3 regions of the Streptomyces sp. TN58 genome follow, and region 1 is predicted to be linked to each of the others. Evidence: riboswitches for the same ligand, from Rfam matches in the RefSeq annotation. Region 1 holds a riboswitch; each other region holds the start of a gene.
What was found. A riboswitch is a leader RNA that binds a small molecule or an ion and turns the genes downstream of it on or off. The one in region 1 is predicted to bind cobalamin.

Region 1 (7,079 bases):
GTTCTGCGCGAGGAACTCGTTCCAGATCCGCGGCTCGACATAGCGAACCGGCAAGCCACCGCCGATGTCGACCAGTTCGGCAGTCATCAGGCCGTACCGCCGGGCGTCGAGGCAGTGCTCGATCATCTCGTTCGCGGCCCTCGCGCGTTCCGCGCCGGAGTAGCCGTTGAGGTGGAACGAGAAGCCTCGAAGGCCTATGTGGTCCGCGAGTTCCGCGCACAGACCGACGGCGGTCCCACGCTCGGCGGCGGACATCCCGAAGCGGCTTCCTGGTTGGCCGACGGTCCGGGACCGCAGCAGCACGGTGGCCTGTCGCCGCGCGAGCCGGGCGGTCGCGGCGAGTCGGCGGAGCTCGCTGATCGAGTCGACGGCGACCAGGCAGCCGTGCTGAACGGCGATGGCGTGCAGCGTGTCGTCCTTCTCCGGTCCGGATACTCCGATCCGGTGTCCGGGCACGCCACCGGCCAACGCCTTGACCAGTTCGGGGGTACTGGCGACATCGACTCCCACACCCAGGGTGGCGGCAGAACTGGCGTAGCAGTCAGCCTTGTTCGCCTTCTTGGCGAAGAGGATGTCGACGTCGGCGCCCGCGTCGGCGAACGCCCGGCGGAGTCTGACGACGTTCTCCTCGAAGATCTCGGGGAGCGCGACATGCAGAGGTGACCCCAGGCCGTCGAGAAGGTCGGCCAGCAGGACACGGTGATCCGCCAGCAGCGCGGAGACCGTGGGATGTCGAAGTGCGGGGAGCGCGAAGGGCCGGACTCCGGCCAACGGGCGCTCCGGCAACCGTCGTGAGATGAGCACCCGGCATTCTTATACGACTATGACACTCATTTTCAATAGCGGCTCGCAAAGGGCGCCGCGCAAGGGAGGGACAGACAGTGAGGAGTTGCTACATATCGGGCATTGTGCCCAGCGAGTCCACCGAGCTGCGCCGCGAGCAGGTCAACGCAGGGCGCCTCCGAGGGCGAGAAGCTCGTCACGGTTCCGCCCGGTCCAGCCAGCCGGACTTGAGGGCTGGGCTGGGCTCGCCTCGCAGATCCAGGCCCTGAACGGACCGCCCTCTCCCCGGTGCCACCGAGCTGCCCGAGCCACGGAGTTCCGACCACACCCGGCACGGCACCGTTGATCCATTGACCCCGGGCTGCCGCGGCGGGTACGTCCAAGAGCCCGTTCTCGGGAGCGGGCCGGACCAGAGACTGGGTCGGAGGCTCTCTTCGGGCCGGTCATGGCCCGCTGGTGGACCGAGGCGGCGCTGTTGCGACGGCCGGCGCCGCAGCCCGCGTGCTGAGGCGGCGGCCGGCGTCACTCGGCTGGTCAGCCGCGAGAGAATGTGCTCAGGTCCGCGGCGAGTGAGGCGATGGCCGCGGGATTGCGCGGGCTTTCCACCAGCTCCGCGTAGTCGAGGACGACGATCCGGTCGTTCTTGACGGCCGAGACGCCGGCGAGCGGCGGATAGGACTTCAGAAACTTCCGCTTCTGGTCCGCGGTGGTGTCACCGTAATCGTTGATCACGATCACCTCAGGGTCACGCTCGACCACGGTCTCCCAGCCCACCGTCGCCCAGCTGTCCTTGAGGTCCTTCATGACGTGATCGCCACCCGCCCTCGTGATGATGTCGTGCGGCCCGGCGTACAGACCCGAGGTCAGCGGCTTGTCCTGCCCGTCGTCGTAGAGGAAGACGCGCGGACGGTCAGCGCCCTTCAGGGCCTTCGCCTCCGCTTCGGCCACCTGCTTCTCAAAGCCCGCGACGAGGGCCTCCGCCCGGTCGTCGACATCGAAGATCTTTCCCAGGTTCCGCAAATCGGTGTACAGCGCTTCGAGCGGCGGCATCACCCCGCGCGCCTTTCCCTGCCCGTTACGGCACGACTCGCTCAGCAGATACGAGTCGATGCCCACCTTCTCCAACTCGGCGGGGCTGAAGCCCTCCCCCTCGTTGAAGCCGTAGTTCCAGCCCGCGAACACCAGATCGGCGCGGGCGTCGAGGACCAGCTCCTTGTTGATCGTCTTCTTCGAGAGCCACTTCGTCTTCTGGTAAGCGTCCTTCCAGGGAACGGATGCGAGATCGCCCCTGTCGTCGGGCATCACATAGCCCGCCATACGGTCCTCTAGTCCGAGCGCGAACATGATCTCGGTAATACCGACGTCATTGGTCACCACGCGCTGGGGGGCCTTGTCATAGCTCTTCTTCTGGCCGCAGTTCTCGATGGTCACCGGATATCGGCCGCCGCCTGCCTTGGCATCGCCACCCTCTCCTTCCCGAGACGTGACCTCCGCGCCGCATCCGGTGAGCATCAGGGCGGCGGCGAGTGCGAGTGCGGCGGGGCGTACCAGGTTCGGCATGATGGCCATGACTCCTCAGAAAGCGGACTGATCGGGCAGGAGACGGTCGAAGAGCAGCTGTACGGCGCCGGACTCCGGATGCGGTACCCGGTGGGCCCGTACGCCGAAGACCTCGGCCAGCAACTCGGGCGTGAGCACGTCGTGCGGAGCGCCGGAGGCGACGATCCGGCCGCTGTCGATGACGTGGAGAAGGTCGCAGTGGAGCGCGGCGAGGTTGAGGTCGTGCAGCGCGGTGAGCACCGTCAGCCCACTGCCGCGCACCAGAGCCAGCACTTCCAACTGCTGAGCGATGTCGAGGTGGTTGGTCGGCTCGTCGAGCACCAGTACCCGGGGCTGCTGCGCGAGGGCGCGGGCGATCAGGACCCGTTGCTTCTCGCCGCCGGAGAGGGTGAGGAAGCCGCGGTCGGCGAGGTGGCCGGCGCCGACCCTCGCCAGCGCGGCCTCGCACGCCTTCCGGTCCTCGTCGGTTGCCCGGGCCATGGACCGCTGGTGCGGCAGGCGCCCCATCGCCACGACCTCGGCGACGGTGAAGTCGAACTCGGTGACCGCCTCCTGGGGCAGGGCGGCCAGCCGACGGGCGCCCTCGCGCGCACTCAGGGAGTGCAGGTCCTCACCGCCGAGCAGGACCGTACCGGCCGAGGGGCGCAGGGCCCGGTAGACGCAGCGCAACAGCGTGGACTTGCCGCTGCCGTTGGGCCCGACGAGCCCGACGACCTGCCCTTCGTCCGCGCGGAGCGTGACCTCCCGTACCAGCCGCGCGCCGGCGACCTCGACCGTCAGTGCGTCGATGTCGATCCGCATCACGCGCCTCCGAAGGTGTAGGAGCGGCGGCGCATCAGCAGGACGAAGCACGGCACGCCGATGGCGGCGGTCAGCACGCCCACCGGCAGCTCGACGGGCGCGAGCACCACCCGGGACAGGATGTCCACCCAGATCAGCAGGACGGCGCCCGCGAGGGGGGCGACGGCCAGCAGCCGGCGGTGGTCCGCGCCGACCAGCATCCGTGCGGCGTGCGGGACCATCAGGCCGACGAAACCGATCGCTCCGCTCACCGCGACCACGGTCCCCGTGACGGCGGCGCAGACCAGGAACAGCTCCTTGCGCAGCCTCCCCGCGTCCACCCCCAGGGCGGCCGCGGTCTCGTCACCCATCGCCAGGGCGTTCAGGCGACGCGCCGACACGGTGAGGTGGGCGAGGCCGAGGAGCACGGCTCCCGCGGCGATGGGAACGGAGGCCCAGCTGGCTCCGCCGAGGCTGCCGAGCAGCCACATCATCGCGGAGCGGGCCGCCTCGCCGCGCTCGGCCGCGAACACCATGAAGGTGGTGACGGCCGAGAAGCCGTAGTACATCGCGGTGCCCGTCAGGACGAGCCGCAGCGGGGTCAGACCATCAGCGGTGTGGGCGATCGCGTACACCAGCGCCATGGCGAGGAGCGCGGAGAGGAAGGCCGCCGTGGACAGGGCCCACAGGCCGAGAGCGCCGAAGGCTCCGAAGAGGAGGACGGCATTGGCGCCGACGGCCGCGCCCGAGGATATGCCCAGGACGAACGGGTCGGCGAGGGCGTTACGGACCATGGCCTGCACGGCCACCCCGATCGCCGACAGGCCGGCTCCGACGACCGCGGCCAGCACCGCTCTCGGAAAGCGCAGCTCCCACACGATCGTGTAAGCCGGGACTTCGTCATGCGCTATGGAACCGCCGGTCAGCCCCGCCCACAGAAAACGCAGCACCTCGCCCCAGGACAGTCCCGACGCCCCCAGCCCCGCCCCACAAACGATGGAGAGCACAAGCGCGAAGCACAGGGTGGCGAAGAGCAGGGGCAGGGATACGCGCTTGGGCGGCGCAGGGCCGACGCCGGTAGGCGCTGTGTGAGGTGGCGCGGCTGGTTCGAGTTCCAGGGGTGTGGCCACGGGCGGATCGCCTTCGCCTCAAGCCGTGCCTGCATGAGCACAGGAGCGGCCCGGGACGCGGGGCGCCCTGCGCAGCGCCTTCTCGCAGTCCACGGCGAATTGACAGGAGCCTTCGTCGCCGCGGGTAATCGGGCTCACGGAGCCGCGTGTGCGCCTCCGTCTACCGTTGCGGGTCAGCGCCGGACTTCGACCGGACTTCCCCCGTGGGACGGGTTGCAGCATAGCCTGCACGCGAGGCGCCTTCGCTACCGAACCGCAGATCGGGGGGTGGGGTGTGTCTGGCAGGCGGCAGGATCGAAGGCTTGGGACGCCCAACTGCTTCTGAGCACAGGAAGCGGCATGGCGCCACGCCGTTGACTCAGCACGGACCGGGCCCGTTCCGTAGCGCTCGCCGCGCCGGTCGGACAGCCCCGGCGACGACCTGTGGGAGCGGGTGGCGCCGCTGTAGCCCGCTCCCGCAACGGCACCGTCGCCAACCCAAGCGGCTGTGCGTTCCCGACTGAGTGGCGCTCTCCGCGGGTGGGCTCATTTCCAGACGGCGAACGCCTGGTCGTCGCTGCGCCGCAGAAGGCCGCCCTTTACCCACTCGACCTTCTCGGGCGCCGCGTTGGAGCCCGAGGCGGAGAGGTAGACCGTGCATGCCTCGTAACTCTCGCCGGCCGCGGCTTGCTTGAACTCGCTGAAGTTGTGTTCGTCGAGGCACTTGTCGAACTTCGGAGCGTCCTTGTAGCTGAGCTTCCCGTCCGTGCCCACGATGGGTTCCGGGAAGGCGCTCATGATGTTCAACCGGGTCAACAGGGCACCGTCCGCCGTGACGTCGAAGGAGGGTCCGTTCACATCGCCGGCGTCGGTCTTGGTCACGCGGTAATGGACGTAGTACGGCGTACGGCCTTGATATTTGGCTGCCTCCTTGAGCACGGACAGGTCGCCGGAGGTCCCGGCGACCACGCGCAACACGCTGACCTCAAGGTTGTCCTTCTTCGCCGTGGCACCGTAAGACAGCTCCTGGGCGCCGGAGCATCCGGTGAGTGCGAATGTGGCGGCGGCGAGGACGGCGAGTACCGTACGAGTGTGCAAGGTTCCCCCTGTGTTACTGATCGAAAGTTTCGCGGGCGGTGGGCGGTCAGGACATGCCGAAGAGGACGCGCCGCGCGTCGGACTGATGAGGGAGCGGGTCGCGGACGGGTCATGCCGTGATCTCCCGAAGTGCGATCAAGCCAGCACGACAAGTCCGGCTTCCGCGATGTCCACGTCTCTGATCGGCCGGCCCTCCTCCCTGTGTGGGCGCTCGTAAGAACGTGCTGCTCTACGGGTTGCTTGTCACCTCGAAGCCCGAGCCGTAGACGTCGGCGGGATCGGCGGTGTCACGGGCGCGCAGGTCGGCGAGGATGTTGGCCGAGCTGGTGTACACGTAGGGGGGAATGCCGAGGATGATGCCCTTGGTTATGCCCGCCCAGGGGCCCTCCGCCTGGAATCCATTGGCCTCAGAGGGGTACGCGGTGCCCGGTACGTGCCAGATGGCCGGGCCGCCGGAGTCGCCACCCTTGTGCTTGGCGTGCGACTGGTAGATGCCGCTGCTGCTGTTGGTGATCCGCCCGTACCAGACGCCCAGTTGCCCGGACACCACGAGTTCGTTGTTGTTGAACAGAGCGGCGCCGAGGAGACGCTCGTCGTCGCGGGCGGGCGACAGGGCGTTCGGGCTGGCCTTGCCGCCGGGGACCTCCAGTTCGTCGGTCTGCTTCAGATGCGGCCCCTGTGATGAGAGTGCCACTCCATCGACCAGTTCGATGATCATGTAGTCCTTGGTCAGGTGTCCGGTCATCGAACCCTCGGGGTCCTTGAAATAGCGCACGTACCCGATCGGGCCGGCGGCGATGTCCTGCCGGTGGTAGACGGGGGCGATGTTCTCGTGGATCTCGCGGTCCGCATAGCGCGGGTCGTTGATGCAGTGGCCCGCGGATATGGCGATCTTCCGCCCGTAGTCGTCCTTGCCGACCGCTCCCACGGTGCAGAAGGCGTCGGGCATGGCCGGGTTGAAGGCGATCTGCATGCCGTTGTGCACGCGCTTGCCGGAAACGCGGTCCTCCGGCGCGGTGTCGGCGGCGGAGGCGGTGCCGGCGCCGAGGGTCCCGGCGAGTGCCAGGGTCATGGTGAGTGTGCTGAGTCGTCGGAACATGCGTGCTTCCTGTCTGTCGGGGTGGCTGTTCGTGCCTCGTCCGCCATGCCCTTGGCGGGGTGTCGATCGACGCGATGTGGATCACGGCTGAGGCGCCCCGCCGCGGTGCCGTAGGGCGCGGCTAGGGGTTGATGCCGTCGAACTGCAGGACCCGGTAGGGCGGTTGGTGCAGGACGCCGGGCCACTGGGAGACGATGAGGGTGAGCGAGGTCGCACTCGCGCTGCCCGGGTGGATGTAGCCGCCGTACAGGTAGGGGATCTGCGGCTTGCCCCAGTGGTTCGCCGGCCAGCGGTTGTCCCCGACGATCTGCGGCTTGGGTGCGGTCCACACGGCGTCGGGACGCGACGCGGACCGGGTGCTGATGGAGTAGTCGGTGACGTCGAAGTAGCTCATGCAGTACCGGCCCCCGATCCGCTTGACCGAGAACTCGCCGATGTGGTTGCCGGTCAGGATCGGCGAGGGCCCGACGGCGTTGGTCCACTGCCAGCGACCTTCGTGGTGTGCCCAGTTCTGCTGGGCGCCGAAGTTCCCCGCCCGGAAGTCGTCGGGGCGGATCCGGAAGAGTTGGATGGCCCCACCGTCGGCGGTGTTGCGGTGTGTCCCGTTCCAGCGCTTGGAGAAGATGTAGAGCCAGCCGTCGGGGTCGATG
Region 2 (7,079 bases), 700 kb from region 1:
GGACGTCAGCTGGAAGCCCGGCGTGTGGTTCGCGAGCGCGATCGTCGTCGGCGCGTGGGGCTACTTCCTGTGGGTCGGCATCAAGGACCCGCTGGGCGGCATCAACCAGCTCTTCCCGCTCTTCGGCATCGCCAACCAGCTGCTCGCCGCGGTCGCGCTGGCCGTCTGCACCACGCTGCTGGTCAAGTCCGGCCGGCTGAAGTGGGCCTGGGTGACGGGCGTCCCGCTGGTCTGGGACGCGACGGTGACCCTCACCGCCAGCTACCAGAAGGTCTTCTCCGAGGACGTCAAGGTCGGCTTCTTCGCCCAGCGCGACAAGTACCAGGCGGGCATCGACGCCGACAAGGTTCTGGCCCCGGCGAAGAACATGGACGACATGCACACGATCGTCACCAACGCCACGGTCGACGGCGTGCTGTGCGCCCTGTTCGCCGTCCTGATCATCGTGGTCCTCGCCGACGCGCTGCGGACCTGCCTCAAGGCCGTCCGCGACCCGGGGTCGGCGTCGCTGTCCGAGGTCCCGTGGACCGAGTCGAAGATCGTCGCCCCGGCCGGTCTGATCGCGACCGCCGAGGAGCGGGCGCAGCTCGCCGCGGCGGCGGACCGCGACTCCGGCGGCGGGCAGGTCAAGGAGCCGGTGGGATGAGCGGCGTACGCGCCGTGCTGGCCCGGGCCAGGTACTACGTACGGGAGTTCTCCGGGGAGGCAGCCTACGACCGGTACGTGGCCCACGCCCGCTCGCACGACCCGGACGCGGAGGTCCCCACCCGGCGCGCCTTCGAACGCGCCCGCACCGACGCCCGCGAGGCGGACCCCCGCGAGGGCTTCCGCTGCTGCTGACACGTGGGGAGGGGGCCCCGCCGCGTCCTGCGGCGGGGCCCTAGGCGTTCCTCAGCGCACCCAGTCCTTGAGGACTTCGGTCTGAAGGGTGATGTTGACCGGATCGGGGAGCTCAACGTCGTTCCCGAACTCCACCGTACGGGTGTTCGCATACCTGCGGCCGTCCGGTTCACTGAACACGGTCACGTCGCACGCCTCCCGGTCGATGAGCAGGTACACAGGGATGCCCGTCTGGGCGTAGGCGAGGGGCTTCTCCACGCGGTCACGCCGGTCCGTGTCGGTGTCGTACGAGGTGACCTCTACGACCATCAGGACCGGAGCGGGGTCGGCCCACTCGCCCTGGCCGACAAACGCGTCATCGACCGCGAGAGCGGCATCGGGACGGGCGCGACCCGAGCGGTAGTCCCCCACAGCCAACCCCCGCTCCACGTGAAGCCACAGCTCGGGCCGGTGCTGCATGCAGATGCGTGCGAGCCACAGAACGATGCGGTCGTGATCTCCGTCCGGCACTGCCTTGCTCCTGATGACCCCGTCGATGAACTCCAGCCGCAGACCTTCGACCTCTCTGGCGGCTATACGCGCGACAGCCTCGAAGTCCTCGGTCAGCATGTGGGGCCTGTCGGTCATCACGGTCATGCCTCGCTCACCTTCCTCGACGGTGCTGTCTCCGACGATAGCGCCGGGCGCCGACAGGCGTCCTGCACACTCGACCGCATGGACATCACGATCAGAGCGGTACGGGACGCCGACCACGCCGAGCTGGGCGAGATGACGGCGCAGGCCTACCTCGCCGACGGGCACCTGGACTTCAACGAGGACGACGCGTACCTGCACGTGCTGCGCGACGTGGCCGGCCGGGCCGCCCGGGCCGAGGTGCTCGTCGCCGAGCGTGACGGGCGGGTGCTCGGCGGGGTGACCTTCGCCGCACCCGGCAGCCCGCTCGCCGACATAGCCGGCCCGGACGAGGCGGAGTTCCGGATGCTGGCGGTGGCCCACGCGGCCCGGGGCCAGGGCGCCGGCGAGGCCCTGGTGCGGGCGTGCGTCGAGCGGGCGCGGGCGATCGAGGGCGTCACGGGCCTGGTGCTCTCCACCCAGCGCAGCATGGCCGGGGCCCACCGGATCTACGTACGGCTGGGTTTCGTACGCACTCCGGAGCGGGACTGGGCGCCCATCGAGGGCCTGAAACTCCTGACGTACCGACTCAAGCTGTAGCCGCGCCGACACTACATGTGGGGGCTGCCGCATGAGGCCGCCCCCACATGTATGCTCATGCCTGCTGTCGCCGCAGGGGAATCCGGTGGGAATCCGGAACTGTCCCGCAACGGTATGAAGTGTCCGACATCCGGACGCCAAGTCCGATGACCTGCCGTCAGCGCGCCCGGATCGACCGACCCGGGTGCCGACACGTCCGGGCCTCGCGGTTGGGCCGGTGGACGCCATGCGGTGTGCCCGTTCCTGCCACGCCCGCATGCGCCCGCGCCCGCCCGCCGTTGACCGGGCCGAGCGAGGGAGAGCTCCCGCCGTGACCATCGCGCCTTCCGCACCGCGCGCCGAGTCCGTTTCTGGCGACAACACCGAGGGCCCGGGGGCCACGCTGCTGCGTACCCTCACCGAACTGACGGCGGACCTCCCCGACACCGACCCGGGCCGCGTCGCCGCCGCCGCGCTCCGCGGCCGCAGCTCCGCCGCCGACGACGCCGAACTGCGGGGTCTGGCCACCGAGTCCGCCGCCGGTCTGATCTCCGAGGACCCCGCCTACTCGAAGCTCGCCGCCCGCCTGCTGACGCTGGCCGTGCGGGACGAGGCCGCGAGCCAGGGATCCACCTCCTTCTCCGCCTCCGTCGAGGTCGGCCACCGCGAGGGCCTCATCGCCGACCGCACCGCCGAGTTCGTACGCGCGCACGCGAGCCGCCTGGACGCACTGGTCGAGCACACCCTCGCCGAGGGCGCCGACGACCGCTTCGGCTTCTTCGGCCTGCGCACCCTGCACAGCCGCTACCTGCTGCGCCACCCCATCACCCGTCAGGTCATCGAGACCCCGCAGTACTTCATGCTGCGCGTGGCCTGCGGCCTCGCCGCGGACGAGAGCGTCCAGGCCGTCGAGGAGGTGGCCTCGCTGTACCGGCTGATGAGCCGCCTCGACTACCTGCCGTCCTCCCCCACGCTCTTCAACTCCGGCACCCGGCACCCGCAGATGTCCTCCTGCTACCTGCTGGACTCCCCGCTGGACGAGCTGGACTCGATCTACGACCGCTACCACCAGGTCGCGCGCCTGTCGAAGCACGCGGGCGGCATCGGCCTGTCGTACTCCCGCATCCGCGCCCGCGGTTCGCTGATCCGCGGCACCAACGGCCACTCCAACGGCATCGTGCCGTTCCTGAAGACCCTCGACGCCTCCGTCGCCGCCGTGAACCAGGGCGGCCGCCGCAAGGGCGCCGCCGCCGTCTACCTGGAGACCTGGCACGCGGACATCGAGGAGTTCCTGGAGCTCCGCGACAACACCGGTGAGGACCAGCGCCGCACCCACAACCTGAACCTGGCCCACTGGGTGCCGGACGAGTTCATGCGCCGCGTGAACGCCGACGCCGAGTGGTCGCTGTTCTCCCCGGCCGACGTGCCCGAGCTGGTCGACCTGTGGGGCGACGAGTTCGACGCCGCCTACCGCAAGGCCGAGGCCGACGGCCTGGCCCGCAAGACCATGCCCGCCCGCGACCTGTACGGCCGGATGATGCGCACCCTCGCGCAGACCGGCCAGGGCTGGATGACCTTCAAGGACGCGTCCAACCGCACGGCCAACCAGACCGCCGAGCCGGGCACCGTCGTCCACTCCTCGAACCTGTGCACCGAGATCATCGAGGTCACCAACGACGGAGAGACGGCCGTCTGCAACCTCGGCTCGGTCAACCTGGGCGCCTTCGTGCTCCCGGAGACCGGCGAGATCGACTGGGAGCGCCTGGACGAGACCGTCCGCACGGCGGTGACCTTCCTCGACCGCGTGGTGGACATCAACTTCTACCCGACCGAGCAGGCCGGCCGCTCCAACGCCCGCTGGCGTCCGGTGGGCCTGGGCGCGATGGGCCTCCAGGACGTCTTCTTCAAGCTGAAGCTGCCCTTCGACTCCCCCGAGGCGAAGGCCCTGTCGACCAAGCTCTCCGAGCGCATCATGCTGGCCGCGTACGAGGCCTCCTGCGACCTCGCCGAGCGCAGCGGCCCGCTGCCGGCCTGGGAGCAGACCCGTACCGCGCGTGGCGTCCTGCACCCGGACCACTACGACACCGAGCTGAACTGGCCGGAGCGCTGGGACGCGCTGCGCGCCCGGGTCGCCGAGACCGGCATGCGCAACTCCCTGCTGCTGGCCATCGCGCCGACTGCGACGATCGCCTCGATCGCCGGCGTGTACGAGTGCATCGAGCCGCAGGTCTCCAACCTGTTCAAGCGCGAGACGCTGTCGGGCGAGTTCCTCCAGGTCAACGGCTATCTGGTGGAGGAGCTGAAGCAGCTCGGCGTGTGGGACGCCCAGACCCGTGAGGCGCTGCGCGACTCCTCGGGCTCGGTGCAGGGCTTCGGCTGGATCCCGGCCGAGGTGCGCGAGCTGTACCGCACGGCGTGGGAGATCCCGCAGCGCGGTCTGATCGACATGGCGGCGGCCCGCACGCCGTTCCTGGACCAGTCGCAGTCGCTGAACCTGTTCCTGGAGACGCCGACCATCGGCAAGCTCAGCTCGATGTACGCGTACGCCTGGAAGCAGGGCCTGAAGACCACCTACTACCTGCGCTCGCGCCCGGCGACGAAGATCGCCCGCGCCGCCCAGGCCGCCACCGCCGCTCCGGTGGCCCTCCCGCAGGCCGTCGACGCCGAGGCGCTGGCCTGCTCCCTTGAGAACCCCGAGTCCTGCGAGGCGTGCCAGTAATGAGCTCCCCCCACCCGTCACCCGACCACCGCCCCTCAACGACGGCACTTCGTGCCGACACCTCCGAAGTCAAGAACCTCCTGGACCCGGGCTTCGAGCTCACGCTCCGTCCGATGCGCTACCCGGACTTCTACGAGCGCTACCGGGACGCGATCAAGAACACGTGGACGGTGGAGGAGGTCGACCTCCACTCGGACGTCGCGGACCTCGCGAAGCTGACGCCCGCCGAGCAGCACATGATCGGCCGGCTGGTCGCGTTCTTCGCGACGGGCGACTCGATCGTCTCGAACAACCTGGTGCTGACGCTCTACAAGCACATCAACTCCCCTGAGGCGCGTCTGTACCTGTCGCGCCAGCTGTTCGAGGAGGCCGTGCACGTCCAGTTCTATCTGACGCTGCTCGACACCTACCTGCCCGACCCGGACGACCGCGCGGCGGCGTTCGACGCGGTGGAGGAGATCCCCTCCATCCGTGAGAAGGCGCAGTTCTGCTTCAAGTGGATGGACTCGGTCGAGAAGATCGAGCGGCTGGAGACGCAGGCCGACCGCCGCCGCTTCCTGCTGAACCTGATCTGCTTCGCCGCGTGCATCGAGGGCCTCTTCTTCTACGGCGCCTTCGCGTACGTGTACTGGTTCCGCTCCCGCGGTCTGCTGCACGGTCTGGCCACCGGCACCAACTGGGTGTTCCGTGACGAGACGATGCACATGAACTTCGCCTTCGAGGTCGTGGACACCGTCCGCAAGGAGGAGCCCGAGCTCTTCGACGACGAGCTCCAGCAGCAGGTCACCGACATGCTGAAGGAGGCCGTGGAGGCGGAGCTGCAGTTCGGCCGCGACCTGTGTGGTGACGGCCTGCCGGGCATGAACACCGAGTCGATGCGCGAGTACCTGGAGTGCGTCGCGGACCAGCGCCTGGTCCGCCTCGGCTTCCCGCCGGTGTACGGCTCGCAGAACCCGTTCTCGTTCATGGAGCTGCAGGGCGTCCAGGAGCTGACGAACTTCTTCGAGCGCCGTCCGTCGGCCTACCAGGTCGCGGTCGAGGGCACGGTCGACCTGGACGAGGACTTCTAGGCCGGAAAGCACCGAGAGCCGGGACGCGAACGAATCGCGTCCCGGCTCTTCGCGTCCCGGGGCGGTGGCGGGCGCCGTCGCGGCTCAGTGGGCGAGGCGTCCCGGGCGCGCGCCGGCGGGCTGCGGGCCGTGCCGGCGGCGCGGGGTGGGCGGCATGCCGCCCGCCTTCTGCCGGGGCAGCCACACGAGCCGGGTCTCGACGGCCCGGATCTGCCGGTCGATCCGCCGTTCGCGCAGGGCCCCGTAGAGGCTGGGGGCGAGCAGCAGGGCGGCGACGGCGAGGACGGCGAGGTAGCTCAGGAACGTGTTCATGTATCCACTGTCGCTCCGTTCACACGACCCGGCCACTGGCAGGACTGCCATGGAAGAGCGAATTACTGCCACACTGGGTGCATGTTGACCAATGTGGCCGTGGCCCTCCTCGACGACGTGGCCCCCTTCGAGTTCGGGATCTTCTGCGAGGTCTTCGGGATCGACCGCAGCGACCACGGACTGCCGGTGTACGACTTCGCCGTCTGCGCGGGGCAGGACGGGCCGCTGGCCATGTCCGGCACCGGTTTCGGGTTCACCCCGGCCCACGGGCCGGAGCGGCTGGAGAGCGCCGACCTGATCTGCGTGCCCGCCTTCCGCAACGCCTCCGAGCGCGATTTCCCGGAGCCGCTCCTGGCTGCCCTGCGGCGCGGGGTGGAGCGCGGCGCGCGGGTGCTCAGCGTGTGCAGCGGGGCCTACGTGCTCGGCGCGGCGGGTCTGCTGGACGGCCGGCGCTGCACCACCCACTGGATGCACGCCCAGGCCCTGACGCGGCGCTTCCCGCGGGCGCTGGTCGACCCGGACGTGCTCTACGTCGACGAGGGCCCGGTGATCACCTCGGCCGGCACCGCCTCGGGCATCGACGCCTGCCTGCACGTGGTCCGCCAGGAGCACGGCGCGGAGGTGGCCAACGCGATCGCGCGGCGGATGGTCGTCCCGCCGCACCGGGACGGCGGGCAGGCGCAGTACATCCAGCGGCCGCTGCCGCGCACGTCCTGCGACACGGTGGGTGAGGTGATCGAGTGGATGGCCCGCCACCTGGCGGAGGAGATCACCGTCGAGCAACTCGCGGAGCGCGCGCACATGTCACCGCGCACGTTCGCCCGCCGCTTCCTCCAGGAGACCGGCACGACGCCGTACAAGTGGGTGCTGCGCCAGCGGGTGATGCTGGCGCAGGAGTTGCTGGAGTCCACCGACGACACGGTCGACGCGATCGCGGGCCGCTCCGG
Region 3 (7,079 bases), 320 kb from region 1:
ACCGGAGGGGCCTGCCGGCACGAACCGGCCGTCGAGGGCCGCGACCACGTGGGCGATCTCGTCCGTGGTGCCCGCCAGGCGCGGCACGACCTCGTTCGCCGCGAAGGCCAGGACCGCCCCCACCTCCGGGGAGTGGTCCGCCGCGACCGCGGAGACCGCGGCGGGGTCCCAGCCCGCGTCCTCCATCGCCTGCACCAGGGCGCGGGCCGTCTCCTCGACGGCGTCGGCCGAGGTACGGGTGGCCGCGGACTCGTCCAGGCCCAGCGCCTCGCGCAGACCCGGAAGGGCGGCGGTGCCGCCCCAGATCTGCCGGGCGCGCAAAATCGCCAGGACCAGGTTGACCCGGGCCTCACCCGACGGCGCGCCGCCCAGGACGTGCAGGCCGTCGCGGATCTGGGCGTCCTTGACCTCGCACAGCCAGCCGTCGACGTGCAGCAGGAAGTCGTCGAAGCCGTCGTCGTCCGGACGCTCCTCCAGTCCCAGGTCGTGGTCGAGCTTCGCCGCCTGGATCAGCGTCCAGATCTGCGCGCGGATCGCCGGCAGCTTCGCCGGGTCCATCGCGGAGATCTGTGCGTACTCGTCCAGGTGCTGCTCCAGCCGTGCGATGTCGCCGTACGACTCCGCGCGCGCCATCGGCGGCACCAGGTGGTCGACCAGGGTGGCGTGCACGCGGCGCTTGGCCTGCGTGCCCTCGCCCGGGTCGTTGACCAGGAACGGGTAGACAAGGGGCAGGTCGCCGAGGGCGGCGTCCGGGGCGCAGGCCGCGGACAGGCCGGCGTTCTTGCCGGGCAGCCACTCCAGGTTGCCGTGCTTGCCCAGGTGGATCATGGCGTCGGCGCCGAAGCCGCCGTCCTCCGCGCGCGCCTGGATCCAGCGGTACGCGGCCAGGTAGTGGTGCGAGGGCGGCAGATCGGGGTCGTGATAGATCGCGATCGGGTTCTCGCCGAAGCCGCGCGGCGGCTGGATGAGGATCAGGAGGTTCCCGCGGCGCAGGGCGGCCAGGACGATGTCGCCCTCCGGGTTCGCGGAACGGTCCACGAACATGCTGCCCGGGGCCTCGCCCCAGTGCTCCTCGACGCTGTCGCGCAGCTCGGCCGGCAGCTCGGCGAACCAGCGCTTGTAGTCGGCGGCGGGGATGCGGACCGGGTTGCGGGCCAGCTGCTCCTCGGTGAGCCAGTCCTGGTCGTGGCCGCCGGCCTCGATCAGGGCGCGGATCAGCTCGTCGCCGTCGCCCGACACCAGGCCGGGGATCTCGGTGACCGGGCCGAAGTCGTAGCCCTCGGCGATCAGGGTGCGCAGCAGCTCCACCGCGCTGGCCGGGGTGTCCAGGCCGACGGCGTTGCCGATGCGGGAGTGCTTGGTCGGGTACGCCGAGAGGACGAGCGCGATCCTCTTGTCGCGGCGCTCGATGTGGCGCAGCCGGGCGTGGCGTACGGCGATGCCCGCGACCCGGGAGGCCCGCTCGTGGTCGGCGACGTAGGCGGGCAGGCCGTCCTCGTCGAACTCCTTGAAGGAGAACGGGACGGTGATCAGACGGCCGTCGAACTCCGGTACGGCGACCTGCGTCGCGGCGTCCAGCGGGGACAGCCCCTCGTCGTTGTCCTCCCAGGCGGAGCGGGAGCCGGTCAGGCACAGGGCCTGGAGGATCGGCACGCCGAGCGCGGCGAGCGCGCCCGCGTCCCAGGACTCGTCGTCCCCGCCCGCCGAGGCGGTGGCGGGCTTGGTGCCGCCGGCCGCGAGGACGGTGGTGACGACCGCGTCCGCGGACTTCAGGGCCTCGACGAGGGCCGGCTCGGGGCTGCGCAGGGAGGAGACGTACAGCGGGACCGGCCGGGCGCCGTGCGCCTCGATGGCCTCGCACAGGGCGTGCACGAAGCCGGTGTTGCCGCTCATCTGGTGGGCGCGGTAGTAGAGCACGGCGATCTCGGGGCCGTCCGTCCGCGGCGGCGTGGTGCGCTCCAGGGGTCCCCAGGTGGGTGCGGCGGCGGGCGGCTCGAAGCCGTGGCCGGTGAGCAGGACGGTGTCGGAGAGGAAGCGGGCCAGGTGTTCGAGGTTGGCCGGGCCGCCGTGCGCGAGGTAGGCGTGCGCCTCGGCCGCGATGCCGATCGGGACGGTGGAGGCCTCCATCAGCTGGGCGTCCGGGGCCTGTTCGCCCGTCAGGACCACGACCGGGCGGGTCTGGCCGGGGGCCAGCAGCAGGTCCAGGCCGTCCTGCCAGGCGCGCAGGCCGCCGAGGAGGCGTACGACGACCAGGTCGGCGCCGTCGAGGAGGCCGGGGAGGTCGTCGAGGGGAAGGCGGGAGGGGTTCGCGAACCGGTACGGGACGGGGGCGTCCGCCGTGTTCGCCGCGCGGGCGCTGAGCAGATCGGTGTCGGACGTCGACAGCAGCAGGATCATGCGGCGGCAGGCCTTCCTCGGGGTTTCCGCGCCCCGGGCAGTGAGGACAGCGGGAGTTCCTGACTCACCCGGCCGTCTGGCTCTGCCGGGTTCACAGTGGCGGGACCGCGCCGGAATCGCACCGGGCTTCCTCCCATGTCGCCGTCCTCGGCGACGGCGGACCGTATGGAACGCCGGTGGTCATCCTAGGTGGCGGTGGGCTCCGCCGGTTGGGCGGGTGGCTCCGCCGGTTGGGCGGGTGGGTTGGCGGGTGGCTCCGCCGGTTGGGGCGGGTGCGGTGCGCGGGTGCGGCGCCGTTGCGGGGGCTCTGCCCCCGGGCCCCCGCGCCTCAAACGCCGGCGGGGCTGGAATGTGGGGGCTCTGCCCCCGGGCCCCCGCGCCTCAAACGCCGGCGGGGCTGGAATGTGGGGGCTCTGCCCCCGGGCCCCCGCGCCTCAAACGCCGGCGGGGCTGGAATGTGGGGGCTCTGCCCCCGGGTCCCCGCGCCTCAAACGCCGGCGGGGCTCGAAGCGGAGGGTGGCGGTGGACACAGTTCCGGGGAGTTGAATCGTGGGTATGCTCGCCGCCATGCCCCAGCCCCCCTCCGCCGTATCGCGGGACGAACCCGTCATACGGGACCGCGGTGACGCCTGCCCCGGTGCGCTCCGGCTGCACGCGGCGGACGACGGGTACCTCGCGCGGGTGCGGATCCCCGGCGGCGCGCTGACCGCGGAGCAGGCCGCGCACCTCGCCTGCGCCGCCGACCGGTTCGGCGACGGGCACCTCGAACTCACCTCCCGCGGCAACGTGCAGCTGCGCGGCCTCGGCGACGGCTGCGGTGCCGGGCTCGCCGAGGTGCTGGACGCCGCCGGGCTGCTGCCGGCGCCCGCGCACGAACGCGTACGCAACATCGTCGCCACCCCCACCTCGCAGGACGTCCTGCCCTGGGTACGCGAGCTGGACCGGCTGCTGTGCGCGAACACCCGCGTCACCGCCCTGTCCGGCCGCTTCCTCTTCGCCCTCGACGACGGACGCGGCGACGTGGCCGCCCTGGAACCCGACATCACCGTTCTCGGACAGCCCGGCGACCGGGCCCTGGTACGCCTCGGGGCGGCCGAGGGCGCGGTGGCCGTCGCCGGCCGGGACGCCCCACGGGCCGCGCTGCTCGCCGCCGAGTACTTCCTCGACGCCGTGGACGCGGCCGGCACCCGCGCCTGGCGCGTGGCCGAACTGCCCGCCGGACACGCCCTGGACGACGGGCTGCTCGCGGCCCGGCTGGCCGACGCCGGCATCGGCGCGGTGCGCGTGCCCGCCGTGGACTGGCCGTACTGCGCCCCGCCCCCGCCCGGACCGTACGATCCGCTGTGCGTGCTGCCCCCGTTCGGCCGGCTGAGCACCGGACAGTGGAGGGCCCTCGTCCAAGTGGCCGAGCGCGGCGGCGGGTTGCGGATCACCCCGTGGCGCACGATCGTCCTCCCCGGCGCCGCGGACCCCGCCCCGCTGGAAGAGGCCGGCCTGGTCGTCTCCCCGGACAGTCCCTGGCGGTCCGTCACGGCCTGTACCGGGCGCCCCGGTTGCGCCAAGTCCCTCGCGGACGTACGCGCCGACGCCCGCGCCCTGGTGGAGCGGGCACCCGGGCCGCTGCCCGTGCACTGGTCGGGCTGCGAGCGCCGCTGCGGCCACCCGCGGGGCACGCAGTGGGTGGACGCGCTCGCCACCGCGGACGGCTACCGGCTCTCCGTGGACGGGCGCACCCTGCCGCACCGGCCAGACCTGGCGGCCGCCCTCACGGCCGCACGCGCGAACACCTCATCACCCCAGAGTCCGAAGACGCAGTGAAGAAATGAGCGAGTACACCGTGTTTGAGTACGAGAAGGACGGCGCCGCGATCTACCGCCAGTCCTTTGCCACGATCCGCGCCGAGGCGGACCTCTCCGGGCTGCCCGCCTCGGTCGCCCAGGTCGCGGTGCGCATGATTCACGCCTGCGGGATGACCGACCTCCCGCAGGACCTGGGGTACACCCCCGAGGTGGTGCTGCGCGCCCGCGCCGCGCTGGAGGCGGGCGCGCCGATCCTGTGCGACGTCCAGATGGTCGCCAGCGGCGTCACCCGCAAGCGGCTGCCCGCCGACAACGACGTGATCTGCACCCTCTCCGACCCGGCGGTCCCCGACCTCGCCGCGAAGATGGGCACCACCCGCAGCGCCGCCGCGCTCGAAGTGTGGCGCGACCGCGGCCTGTTGGAAGGCTCCGTGGTCGCCGTCGGCAACGCGCCGACCGCACTGTTCCGGCTCCTGGAGATGATCGAGGAGGGTGCCCCGCGCCCCGCCGCCGTCATCGGCGTGCCCGTCGGCTTCATCGGCGCCGCCGAGTCCAAGGACGCCCTCGCTGCCCACCCCTCCGGCCTCGACCACCTCGTCGTACGCGGCCGCCGCGGCGGCAGCGCCATCGCCGCGGCCGCCCTCAACGCCATCGCGAGCGTGGCCGAATGAGCGACGCGACACAGCCCAAGGGCCGCCTGTACGGCGTCGGACTCGGCCCCGGCGACCCGAACCTGATGACCCTGCGGGCCGTCGAGGTGATCGGCGAGGCGGACGTCGTCGCCTACCACAGCGCCCGCCACGGCCGGTCCATCGCCCGCTCGATCGCCGCGAAGCACCTGCGCGACACCCACATCGAGGAGCCGCTGGTCTACCCGGTCACCACCGAGACCACCGACCACCCCGGCGGCTACCAGGGCGCCATGGAGGAGTTCTACGAGGCGGCCGCCGCCCGGCTGGCCGCCCACCTGGACGCCGGCCGCACCGTCGCCGTCCTCGCCGAGGGCGACCCGCTCTTCTACAGCTCCTACATGCACATGCACAAGCGGCTCGCGGACCGCTACGACACCGAGGTCGTGCCCGGAGTCACCTCGGTCAGCGCCGCCGCCGCCCGCCTGGGCACCCCGCTCGTGGAGGGCGAGGAGGTCCTGACCATCCTCCCCGGCACGCTGCCCGAGGAGGAGCTGACCGCCCGCCTCGCCGCCACCGACTCCGCGGTCGTGATGAAGCTCGGCCGGACCTTCCCCGCCGTGCTCGGCGCGATGGAGAACAGCGGCCGTCTCGCCGAGGCCCGCTATGTCGAGCGCGCCACGATGGAGGGCGAGCGCACCGGCGTACTCGCCGACACCGACCCCGGCAGCGTGCCGTACTTCGCCGTCGCCGTCGTACCCAGCCGGATCGGCAACCCGGGCAGCGTGCCGGCCGGCCCCGGCGAGGTCGTCGTGGTCGGCACCGGCCCGGCCGGCCCGCTGTGGCTCACCCCGCAGACCCGGCGCGCCCTCGCGGACGCCGAGGTGCTGGTCGGCTACACCACCTACCTGGACCGGGTGCCCGTCAAGCCGGGCCAGGTCCGGCACGGCTCCGACAACAAGGTCGAGTCGGAGCGCGCCGAGTTCGCCCTCGACCTCGCCCGCCGCGGCAAGCGGGTGGCCGTGGTCTCCGGCGGCGACCCGGGCGTGTTCGCCATGGCCACGGCGGTCCTGGAAGTCGCCGGGCAGACGGAGTACAAGGACGTGCCCGTACGGGTCCTGCCGGGGGTGACCGCGGCCAACGCGGCCGCCGCCGCCGCCGGTGCCCCGCTCGGCCACGACTACGCGACGATCTCGCTGTCCGACCGGCTCAAGCCGTGGGAGGTCATCGCGGAGCGGCTGCGCGCGGCCGCCGCGGCGGACCTGGTGCTCGCCCTCTACAACCCCGGCTCCCGCAGCCGGACCTGGCAGGTCGCCCAGGCCCGCGAGCTGCTGCTGGAGCTGCGCTCCCCGCAGACCCCGGTGGTCGTCGCCCGCGACGTGGGCGGCCCGCAGCAGTCGGTGCGGATCGTCACCCTCGCCGAACTGGAGCCGTCCGAGGTCGACATGCGCACGATCCTGCTGATCGGCTCCTCGCAGACGCGGGTCTCCGAGCGTGCCGACGGCTCGCGGATCACGTGGACGCCGCGCCGCTACCCGTGACCGGCGCGGCCTGACGGCGTCGGGCCGCCGGAGGTGAGAACCCCGGGCCCGGCGCCGTCAGGCCCGCCGCAGCCAGTCCAGGGCCGCGGCCACCGAACCCGCCTGCGCCACGCCCTGCGGCACCGGGGGTCGGCGTACGACCAGGACCGGGACGCCCGCCTCGCGGGCGGCCGTGAGCTTGGGGGCGGTGGCCGAGCCGCCGCTGTCCTTCGTCACCAGGACGTCGATCCGGTGTCGGGCGAGCAGCGCCCGCTCGCCGTCGAGGGTGAACGGGCCCCGGTCCAGCAGGACTTCAAGGCGCGGGGGCACCGGCGCGGCCGGCGGGTCCACCGAACGCACCAGGAACCAGGTGTCGGTGAGGTCCGCGAAGGTGTGCAGGCCCATCCGGCCGGTGGTCAGGAACGCACGGCTGCCGAGGCCCGGCAGCAGGGCTGCCGCCTCGGCGAGCGACTGCGCGAAGGTCCACGCGTCGCCCGGTCCGGGCGTCCAGCCGGGACGGCGCAGCGCCAGCAGCGGTACGCCCGAAAGCGCCGCCGCCGCCGCGGCGTTGAAGCTCATGCGCTCCGCGAAGGGATGGGTGGCGTCGACCACGCGGGTGACCCCGTGCGCCCCGGTCCACGCCGCCAGTCCGGCCGGCCCACCGAAGCCGCCGATGCGGGTCTCGCCCGGGGGAAGCACGGGCGAGGCGACCCGCCCCGCCAGCGAGGTGGTCA

Region 2: it holds a riboswitch for cobalamin, as region 1 does, so the genes downstream of both, BSL84_RS22320 (ribonucleoside-diphosphate reductase subunit alpha) here and BSL84_RS25390 (FecCD family ABC transporter permease) in region 1, are expected to answer to the same signal.
Region 3: it holds a riboswitch for cobalamin, as region 1 does, so the genes downstream of both, cobN (cobaltochelatase subunit CobN) here and BSL84_RS25390 (FecCD family ABC transporter permease) in region 1, are expected to answer to the same signal.

The regions. Positions count from the first base shown of each region.
Region 1 covers NZ_CP018870.1:5,565,960-5,573,038, reverse strand. The annotation lists gene BSL84_RS25405 (alanine racemase) at 1-804, opposite strand, end outside; gene BSL84_RS25400 (ABC transporter substrate-binding protein) at 1,318-2,343, opposite strand; gene BSL84_RS25395 (ABC transporter ATP-binding protein) at 2,359-3,144, opposite strand; gene BSL84_RS25390 (FecCD family ABC transporter permease) at 3,144-4,241, opposite strand; cobalamin riboswitch at 4,355-4,489, opposite strand; gene BSL84_RS25385 (hypothetical protein) at 4,779-5,330, opposite strand; gene BSL84_RS25380 (hypothetical protein) at 5,560-6,429, opposite strand; gene BSL84_RS25375 (DUF4185 domain-containing protein) at 6,551-7,079, opposite strand, start outside.
Region 2 covers NZ_CP018870.1:4,868,403-4,875,481, reverse strand. The annotation lists gene BSL84_RS22340 (carbon starvation CstA family protein) at 1-646, shown strand, start outside; gene BSL84_RS22335 (YbdD/YjiX family protein) at 643-840, shown strand; gene BSL84_RS22330 (Uma2 family endonuclease) at 892-1,476, opposite strand; gene BSL84_RS22325 (GNAT family N-acetyltransferase) at 1,555-2,052, shown strand; cobalamin riboswitch at 2,097-2,226, shown strand; gene BSL84_RS22320 (ribonucleoside-diphosphate reductase subunit alpha) at 2,363-4,750, shown strand; gene BSL84_RS22315 (ribonucleotide-diphosphate reductase subunit beta) at 4,750-5,820, shown strand; gene BSL84_RS22310 (hypothetical protein) at 5,905-6,132, opposite strand; gene BSL84_RS22305 (helix-turn-helix domain-containing protein) at 6,214-7,079, shown strand, end outside.
Region 3 covers NZ_CP018870.1:5,883,102-5,890,180, forward strand. The annotation lists gene cobN (cobaltochelatase subunit CobN) at 1-2,397, opposite strand, end outside; cobalamin riboswitch at 2,428-2,578, opposite strand; gene BSL84_RS26660 (cobalamin biosynthesis protein CobG) at 2,965-4,215, shown strand; gene BSL84_RS26665 (precorrin-8X methylmutase) at 4,220-4,867, shown strand; gene BSL84_RS26670 (precorrin-2 C(20)-methyltransferase) at 4,864-6,366, shown strand; gene BSL84_RS26675 (cobalt-precorrin-6A reductase) at 6,424-7,079, opposite strand, start outside.